One region of the Nonomuraea mesophila genome, then DNA from elsewhere that is predicted to be linked to it. Evidence: riboswitches for the same ligand, from Rfam matches in the RefSeq annotation. Region 1 holds a riboswitch; each other region holds the start of a gene.
The links. A riboswitch is a leader RNA that binds a small molecule or an ion and turns the genes downstream of it on or off. The one in region 1 is predicted to bind cyclic di-AMP.
Positions count from the first base shown of each region.

Region 1 (2,180 bases):
GTCGACGGAGATCCCGGCCTACGACTATGACGTGGTGGTGTTCGAGAACCGCTTCCCATCCTTCTCCACAAATTTCGGGACTTATGACGATGTTGGCGGGTTGAGCGAGGTTCGTCCGGGGGTGGGGCGCTGCGAGGTGGTGTGCTTCACCTCCGACCACTCGTCCTCCTTCTCCAAGCTCTCCGACGCACAGGTACGGCTCGTCATGGAGGCCTGGGCCGACCGTACGGCCGAGTTGTCCGCGATCGAGGGCGTGGAGCAGGTGTTCTGCTTCGAGAACCGGGGTGAGGAGATCGGTATCACGCTGGCGCACCCGCACGGCCAGATCTACGCCTACCCGTACGTCACGCCCAGGACGAAGCTCCAGCTCGGTGCGGCGGCCCGCCATCAGGGCCCGGGCAACCTGTTCGCCGACGTGCTGGCCGCCGAGCGGGCCGCCGGGACGCGGGTGGTGGCCGGTAACGAGCTGTGGACGGCGTTCGTGCCGGCGGCCGCGCGCTGGCCGTTCGAGGTGCACGTCTATCCGCACCGGCAGGTGCCCGACCTGGCGGCGCTCACGGAGGAGGAACGTGCGGCGTTCGCCCCGCTCTACACCTCGGTGCTGCGGGCCTTCGACGGGTTGTTCGGCGGCGTGATGCCGTACATCTCGGCCTGGCACCAGGCTCCGGTGCGGCGGGACCGCGAGCTCGCGTACCTGCATCTGGAGCTTTTCAGCATCCGGCGGGCGCCGAACAAGCTCAAGTATCTGGCGGGCTCGGAGTCCGCGATGGGCGCGTTCGTCAACGACGTGATGCCGGAGGAGGCGGCCTGTATGCTCCGGTCACGGATCGATCAAGAATAGATTTCTACTTAAGGTCGCATGACTCGTGATCTACCACTAATATCCCGTTATGCACCGGCCGTAACAGCCGTTGCACCGCCTAATCCTGGGCGAGTTGCCCAGGAGCCGGGGACCCATCGCACCTGGGGTGAATCCACTTCGGTGGTAGGGAAACGCAGCTCCCTTACCCGAACCCGTCAGCTAACCCGGCCGGCAGAGGGAGAGGAACACCTACGTGGCGGCTTCGTCCCCCGCGAGTCTTGCCATCGGTCTCATCGCCGCCGCCGCCGTCGCCGTCTCGGCGGCCCCGGCGTCCGCAACGGCCAAGCCCAAGGAGTCGGAGCTACGGGCCCAGCTCAAGCAGCTCAACAACAAGGTCGACAAGCTGATCGAGGCGTACAACCTCAAGCGGGTCGAGCTGGCCAAGGCACAGAAGTCGGCCAAGGCGGCCAAGGCCCGGCTGGCCACCGCCGAGGAGGCGCTCACGACGGCCGAGAAGCGGGTCGCCGAGATCGCCCGGCTGCGCTACCAGAATGGCAACTCCGGCGTTCCCGCGTTCATGCTGCCCGAGAACAGCGGCGGCGCGGCCGTGCTCAACCAGGTCACCGCCGAGCAGCAGGCGTTCGTGCAGGGCGTGGCCAAGGCACGCGACCAGAAGAAGAAGGCCGCCCTGGAGGCCGCCGAGCTCGCCGGCAAGATCCGCAAGGACGCCGCCGAGGTGGCCGGCCGGCGCGAGAAGGCCGAGGACGTCATCGACGACATCGAGAAGAAGCTGCAGGACCTGGTGCCGTTCGGCACGAACCGCAGGTCGGACGGCGGCTGGGCGCCCGAACTGCCGTCCGGCTCCGACAACATCACCCCGCGCACGCGGTTGATGAAGGAGCAGATCGGCAAGAACTTCGCGCTGCCCTTCACCGTCGGCTGCTTCCGCGGCGGCTCAAGCGGCGAACACCCGCTGGGCCGGGCCTGCGACTTCATGATGAGCACGGGCGGCTCGATGCCCTCCGCCGCCAACGCCGCCCTGGGCGACCGCATCGCGGAATGGGCCATCAAGAACAAGAGCAAGCTGGGCGTCAAGTACGTCATCTGGAAGCAGCGCATCAACCACGGATCGGGCTGGAGCACGATGTCCGACCGTGGCAGCATCACGGAGAACCACTACGACCACGTGCACATCTCCATGAACTGACAAGGGAGAACCCTGTGCTCCCGCTGCTTCGCCTGCGCCGTCGTAGCAAGAAGCCGGCTGCTCGGGCTTGCGCCGGGAACCGTCGGTCGGTGGGCGACGATCTGCGGCGGTCGACCAGCCCGCTATGGCAACGCTGCGGGCCAGGCGCGTAACCGGACCTGACACTGTGCC
Region 1 covers NZ_SMLD01000048.1:14,333-16,512, forward strand. Annotated here, with positions in the region: gene galT (galactose-1-phosphate uridylyltransferase) at 1-841, shown strand, start outside; cyclic di-AMP (ydaO/yuaA leader) riboswitch at 908-1,050, shown strand; gene E1295_RS19625 (coiled-coil domain-containing protein) at 1,056-2,009, shown strand.

Region 2 (2,180 bases), on a different contig from region 1:
GGGGTGGCGGCCCGGGTTCTGCTGGCCGTAGTGGGGAGGCGCAGAGTTCTCGCCGGATTCGTCCTGTGGGTACGGCGGCTGTCCGGTGCTCACCGTGTCACCTCGCTTCGAGTGCGCGCGTGGCACATGTCAGGACACATGCCTGTGCTGCCCAACGTATCGACATAGGTATCAACAATCACCTTTCCGTGTGGTCAAGGTCCGCGTCACCCGACGTCAGGTGGAGCAGCATGCGGGTGTTGCCCAGGGTGTTCGGCTTGACGTGTTCCAGGTCGAGGAACTCCGCTACACCCTCGTCATACGAGGCCAGCAGCTCGGCGTAGACCTCGGGGGAGACGGGTGTGCCCTGGATGCGGCGGAAACCGTGCCTCGCGAAGAAGTCGACCTCAAAAGTAAGACAGAATACACGCTGCAGTCCCAGGTCTTTGGCCTGCTGGATTAGCGCCGAGACGATCCGATCGCCCACCCCCATGCCTCGGCATTCGGGATCGACGGCCACCGTACGGACCTCCGCGAGGTCCTCCCAGAGCACGTGGAGCGCCCCGCAGCCGACGACCTGACCGCCACGCTCGGCCACCCAGAACTCCTGTACGTCTTCGTACAGCGTCACCGTGGCCTTCTTCAGGAGCCGCGGGCCCGCGCCCGCGTAGGTGTCGACCAGGCGCCTGACCCCCCGCACGTCCGGCGTGCGAGCACGCCGGACCACCACCGCGGTCTCCGGCACACTCAGTTCCGCCACCTGCTCCATGGCTCTCCAGAGTACAGATGTCATTACGGCTCGGACCTAACTCGCATGTCTCCGCCCATCCTGTTACAACTCGTGGCCGAGTGAGTACGACGTCGCTCCCGGCCTTCGTTCGGGAGGAAGCACCACATACGGCCCCACCGGCACGACTGCCACCGAGATCCCCTTGTGACACTTCGGTTGCGAAACCTCTACAGAGTTGGCAGTTCTGGTTGAGCAGGAACCCGGAGTGCATTAGTGTCCAGCGACGATGATCCCCGCGTGTCGCGCGCGGGGAGGCACGCTCAATTCCCCTTCAGGGAAGCCGGGGAACCGCCGGTGGCGACCGCCATCACGGGGTGAATCCGAGTTTTTCGGTAGGGCTGCTCCGGCCCGAACCCGTCAGCTAACCCGGTAGGCGTCTACGAGAGGAGCATGGTTGGTGAAGCGCACGCTCGACCGTGGGAGGAAGTCGCCGGGCAGGCATGCCGGTTCTCCGCAACGCCCCCGGTTGCGCCACCGCCTCGGTGTGGCAAGTCTCACAATCGCCGCGCTGCTGCTTTCGGTTCCCACCGGCCCCGCCCTCGCCGACCCCAAGCCCTCGCTCAAGGACCTCGCCTCACGGGTCGAGAAGATGCACACCGAGATCGAGACGCTGACCGAGCGGTACAACGGCCAGCGGGAGAAGCTGAAGACGGCCAAGAAGGCCGCCGAGGCCGCACGTAAGACGCTGGCGGCCAGCGAGGCGGACCTGACGGCCAAGCGCGCCAAGGCCGCCCTGCTGGCCCAGAACGCCTACATGACGGGCGGGCTGAGCCGGGCGCTGGCGTTCACCTCCTCCGAGAACCCCGACAGCTTCCTCGACGGCGCCGCGACCACGTTCGCCATCGAGCAGCGGCAGGGCGAGGAGCTCAACCAGCTCACCAAGGCCATGAAGGCGGCCGAGCGCGCCAGGGCGGGCGCCAAGTCGCGCATCGCCGAGGTCGAGAAGATCGTCAAGGATCTCGACGGCAAGCGTGACAAGATCAGCAAGCTGGTAGCCAAGGTCGAGAGCAACCTGTTCAGGCGGGCGCTGGGCGAGGCCGGCCGTCCCGGCACGCGCGCCACCCGCGTCAACCTGCCGATCGCGGGCAGCGGCAAGGCCGCGCAGGCGGCACGGTGGGCGCTCACGCAGCAGCTCAAGCCGTACGTCTGGGGCGCCGAGGGTCCCGGCTCCTACGACTGCTCCGGCCTGGTGATGGCGGCCTACCAGCGGGTGGGCATCTCCCTGCCGCACTACACCGGCGACCAGTGGACGGCGGGCCGGCACATCTCACGCGACGAGATGCGCCCTGGTGATCTGGTGTTCTTCTACGGCGACCTGCATCACGTGGGCATCTATCTGGGCGGCGGCATGATGGTGCACGCCCCTCGGACGGGCGACGTGGTGCGGATCGCGTCGATCGCACGGCGGCCG
Region 2 covers NZ_SMLD01000086.1:10,567-12,746, forward strand. Annotated here, with positions in the region: gene E1295_RS50265 (RDD family protein) at 1-93, opposite strand, end outside; gene E1295_RS28025 (amino-acid N-acetyltransferase) at 179-748, opposite strand; cyclic di-AMP (ydaO/yuaA leader) riboswitch at 1,017-1,160, shown strand; gene E1295_RS51965 (C40 family peptidase) at 1,254-2,180, shown strand, end outside.
Region 2: linked by a shared signal. The riboswitch ahead of E1295_RS51965 (C40 family peptidase) and the one ahead of E1295_RS19625 (coiled-coil domain-containing protein) in region 1 are both predicted to bind cyclic di-AMP.

Region 3 (2,180 bases), on a different contig from region 1:
GGAGGACGGGCGCATCGCCGAGCAGGGCGGCCACGACGAGCTCATGGCCCTTGACGGCCGCTATGCCGGGCTGCACGCCGTTCAGCGGGCCGCGGCGGGCGGCGAGGGCTGAGACGGGTGGCGAGGGCTGTCCGGACGCGCGAGAGCGCGCGTCCCATGCGGGACGCGCGCTCGTACGCGGGGGGACCGGGGGGTCAGGCGGCGTACTCGGGGTATCCGTAGCCGACGACCTGGGAGGTCGGACGGGTACGCTCCTCGACCTTGCCGTTGCCGGTGTTGCCTTCGATCGTGGAGATGGTGCCGTCGCCGTTGTCCTTCACGACGAAGCCGACGTGCTGGATGTCGCTGATGTCCTTGCTGCCGTCCCAGGAGAAGAACACCACGGCGCCGGGCCTGGCCTCGGTGCCGAAGCGGTCGTTGGCGGCGAACCACTTGGCGTGGGCGACGGTGTAGGCGTCCCAGCCGACCTGCGGGCGGGCACCGGTCTGCTCACCGACCCAGGAGACGAACATCGCGCACCAGGCGGCGTTCAGGTACGCGGCCCGGTTGCCCCCGTCACGGGCGATGGTCTCGGAGGCGCGCTGCGAGTTGGCGTACCACTTCTGGTACGGGGTGCCGCCACCGGCGGCGTTCTCGGAGACGCCGACCTGGGACTTGGCGAAGTCCAGCACCTGGGAGGCGGTCACGTTGACCTTGGTCTCCTTGGCGGCGCGCTTCTCGGACTCGGTCACCGGCGAGACGGCGGCGGGCCTGTCACCGGGAGGGGTGTCGGCGTTGGCGGCGACGACGTTCACGCCGAAGGCCGAGGTGAGGACGGCGGCGCCGAGTGCGGCGCGGGCGATGGTGCGCTTCGGGACAGCGGTAAGTCGGAACGTGGCCATCGAGGGGATAACTCCTTGCTTCCATGCCGCTTACCGGGTTAGCTGACGGGTTCGGGCGTGGAAGCTGCCCTACGGCACCAAGGTGCCGATTCACCCCAAAGGACGTGGGTCCCCGGTTCCGCGTGATGCGGATTCAGCGGTCACAGGACGATCCTGTGATCTCGTGCGATGGTCAGACATAGCCGGACAAACCGGACGTATGCCTTGAGATGCCCCACAAGGTAATACATGAGGCAAGAGGATTACAACTGCATAAAGCCCAGCTAGGCGAGTTGCCTGCGAGCGTCGGCCAGAAGCCCAAGCATGGCAAGGGATTCGTCAAGAGGCATGATCGAGGATTCGATCCTGCCCTCGGCCGTGGCGGCGCGGACCTCGCGGAGCTCACCGGCGTATCCGTTGTCGGCCGGATCGAGCACATGCTCCTCCGGCTCCATGGAGGGCCCGGTGAGGACGATCCGCTCGGGCGCCCAGAACGGCGCATGGATGTCCGCCCGCATCTGAGTACCTACAACACAGGCCTGGTTCGGGTAATTCCCCAGCAAGGAGGTTTCCACGAAAGCCCTTGCGCCGCCGGGGTAGAGCAACATCCCGGCCGCCTCCGCGTCAACTCCGTTCGGCGCCAGCGAGCCCGTGACGCGCAGGCCCGTGGGCATGCCGAGAAGCAGCTGGGCCAGGCCGAACGGGTAGACGCCCAGGTCGAGCAGCGCGCCGCCGCCCAGCTCGGGGGCCCACAGCCGGTGCACCGGGTCGTACGGCATGGCGAAGCCGAAACTGGCCTGCACGGACCGGATCTCGCCGAAGCGCGCGTCGCCGGCGATGAGCCTGATCAGCGGGTTGAACCGCATCCACATGGCTTCCATGAGGAACACGCCGGCCTCACGCGCCATGCGTACCATCTTCTCGGCGTCGTCCACGGTCGCGGCCAGCGGCTTCTCGCACAAGACGGACTTGCCCGCGGCGATGGCGGCCTGCGTGACCCGCAGGTGCTCGGTGTGCGGCGTCGCCACGTAGATCGCGTCGATCGCCGGGTCGGCGCACAGGCGCTCATAGGAGCCGTAGGCCGACTCCGCGCCCAGCGCGGCCGCGAGGGCCCGCGCCCGTTCCGGATTCCTGGAGCCGACGGCGCCCACCCGCATCCCGGGTTCCGCCACGATCGCCGCCCCGACGGTCCGTGCGATGACGCCCGTCGCCGCTATGCCCCATGTGAAATCGCGCACGCCGACGATGCTAGACGCATCAGATCACGTTGAACGTGTCCGGGTCTCCCCCGAAGCGAAGGCCCCTGTTCAGGGCGCCGAC
Region 3 covers NZ_SMLD01000064.1:42,312-44,491, reverse strand. Annotated here, with positions in the region: gene E1295_RS23810 (ABC transporter ATP-binding protein) at 1-112, shown strand, start outside; gene E1295_RS23805 (CHAP domain-containing protein) at 195-881, opposite strand; cyclic di-AMP (ydaO/yuaA leader) riboswitch at 894-1,030, opposite strand; gene E1295_RS23800 (Gfo/Idh/MocA family protein) at 1,145-2,098, opposite strand; gene E1295_RS23795 (aldo/keto reductase) at 2,118-2,180, opposite strand, start outside.
Region 3: linked by a shared signal. The riboswitch ahead of E1295_RS23805 (CHAP domain-containing protein) and the one ahead of E1295_RS19625 (coiled-coil domain-containing protein) in region 1 are both predicted to bind cyclic di-AMP.

Region 4 (2,180 bases), on a different contig from region 1:
GGGCACTCACCGCCGCCACTCTCGAACGCGACGGACACGAGGTCGTGCGCATCAGCCGCTCGCTCGGCGTGGACCTGGCGACCGGCGAGCCGGTCAGAGGTCTCGACGACGCCCTGACCGGCGTGGAAGCGGTCATCGACGCCCTGAACGCGCCTCCGGCCGGCCCGGAGGAGACGGTGGCGTTCTTCGGCGCCACCACGCGGAACCTGCTGGCCGCCGAGGAGCGGGCCGGGGTGCGCCACCACGTCCTGCTGTCGATCGTCGGGATCCACCGCGTCGAGGGCAACGCCCACTACGCCGGCAAGCGGGAGCAGGAGCGGCTCGTGGCCGCCGGGCCGGTGCCGTGGACGATCGTGCCGGTCACGCAGTTCCACGACTTCGCCGAAATGGTGGCGAGCTGGACGGAGCAGGGCGGCGTCGCCACGATCGCGCCGCTGCTCGTGCAGCCGATCGCGCCCGCCGACGTGGCCGGCGTGCTCGCCGAGATCGCGACCGGCGAACCGCGTGGACGGTGCGCCGACGTCGCCGGTCCCGAGCCGCAGGACCTGGTCGACATGGCCCGGCGCACGCACCAGGCACGGGGACGTACGGTGCGGCTCGTGCCGACGTGGTCGGGAGTCTTCGGCCCGGCGATGGCGGGGGACGTGCTGATGCCCGGCGAGGGTGCGCGCATCGCGCCGACCACTTTCGATGCCTGGCTGGCGGAGCAGCGGTGAACGTCCAGGCCGGCTTCCCGGCGGCGCGGGCACCGACCTGCGACGCCCGCTTCATAGGGGGCCTGCGTACGGTGCCGGGAAAATTTTGCCAAAACTCTGGAACGCCTGCACACGCGGCGTTCCAGGGCCTTCTCAGGTAAAAAACACATTGCATGGGGATTTATACCGCTTGCAGCGCTTATGGGGTGGTATATACCTTTCTGGGGATTACGGCAGAGGTCAGCGGTGATCGTTCGCCCGGCCCTTTGCCGCGACATTGACAGGCCGAATCCGCACAGCGCGGAACCGGGGACCCACCTTTCCGGGGTGAATCGCACGCCGGCCGACGGCCGCGTGCGTAGGGCACTTCCACGTCCGAACCCGTCAGCTAACCCGGTAGGCACTTGGAAGCAAGGAGTCGATCCCCCCATGCGCGAACTCACGCGACGTCTCAGCCTTTCCGCCGCCGGCGCCCTGCTGGCCGGAACCGCCGCGCTCTCGGGCGCGAGCGCACCCGCGTACGCGGACCCCGTCGAGCCGGGCTCGGCCCAGGCGGCCGAGCAGCCGACGCTCACCTACGGCCAGGACGTGTCCAACTACCAGCCGCAGCACGACTGGGCGGCCAGCCCCGCGCAGTTCGGCATCATCAAGGCCACCGAGGGCACCGACTTCCGTGACGCCGCCTTCTCCCGGCACTGGAGCGAGCTGGGCAAGAAGGGCATCGTGCGCGGTGCGTACCACTACGGACACCCCGGCAACGACCCCATCGTCGAGGCCGAGCACTTCCTGTCGGTGGTGCACGCGCAGCCCTCCCAGGCCGGCGACCTGCTGGTGCTGGACCTGGAGACCACCGACGGCAAGTCCGTCGAGGAGGTCAACGCCTGGGCCAAGGCGTGGCTGGCGCACGTGAAGGCCGAGACCGGCATCACCCCGATGTTCTACAGCGGCTGGAACTTCGCCGACACCTACGGCAAGGGCCTGGCCGAGTACCCCCTGTGGGTGGCCCACTACAGCAAGCCGAAGGGGACGGTGACACCGCCGGCCGACTGGAAGTCCTGGACCATCCACCAGTACTCCGACTCCCCCATCGACCAGAACGTCTCGGCGCTCTCCCCCGACGAGCTGCGGGCCCTGGGCCGCGCCTCCGCCTGACCGAGCGCGCCTGACCGAGCGCGGCTGACCGAGCGCGGCTGACCGAGCGCGGCTGACCGAGCGCGGCTGACCGAGCGCGGCTGACCGAGCGCGGCTGACCGGGCGCGGCTGACCGGGCGCGCGGAGGGCGGGCCGGCCCTCCGCGCGCCGGTCAGGTCGCGTACGGGTCCTGGCCCGCGCGGATGCGTCCCGCCATGGCCTTGAGCGCATCCAGCGCGGCCAGGTACGTCAGCGGGCCGAACGAGACGCGGGCGACGCCGAGGGAGGCCAGCCTGCCCAGGTCCATGCCGGGCATGCAGGACACGTTGACCGGCCCGGCGACGGCCTTGACCA
Region 4 covers NZ_SMLD01000262.1:2,439-4,618, forward strand. Annotated here, with positions in the region: gene E1295_RS45565 (SDR family oxidoreductase) at 1-716, shown strand, start outside; cyclic di-AMP (ydaO/yuaA leader) riboswitch at 969-1,113, shown strand; gene E1295_RS45570 (glycoside hydrolase family 25 protein) at 1,125-1,847, shown strand; gene E1295_RS45575 (isocitrate lyase/PEP mutase family protein) at 1,999-2,180, opposite strand, start outside.
Region 4: linked by a shared signal. The riboswitch ahead of E1295_RS45570 (glycoside hydrolase family 25 protein) and the one ahead of E1295_RS19625 (coiled-coil domain-containing protein) in region 1 are both predicted to bind cyclic di-AMP.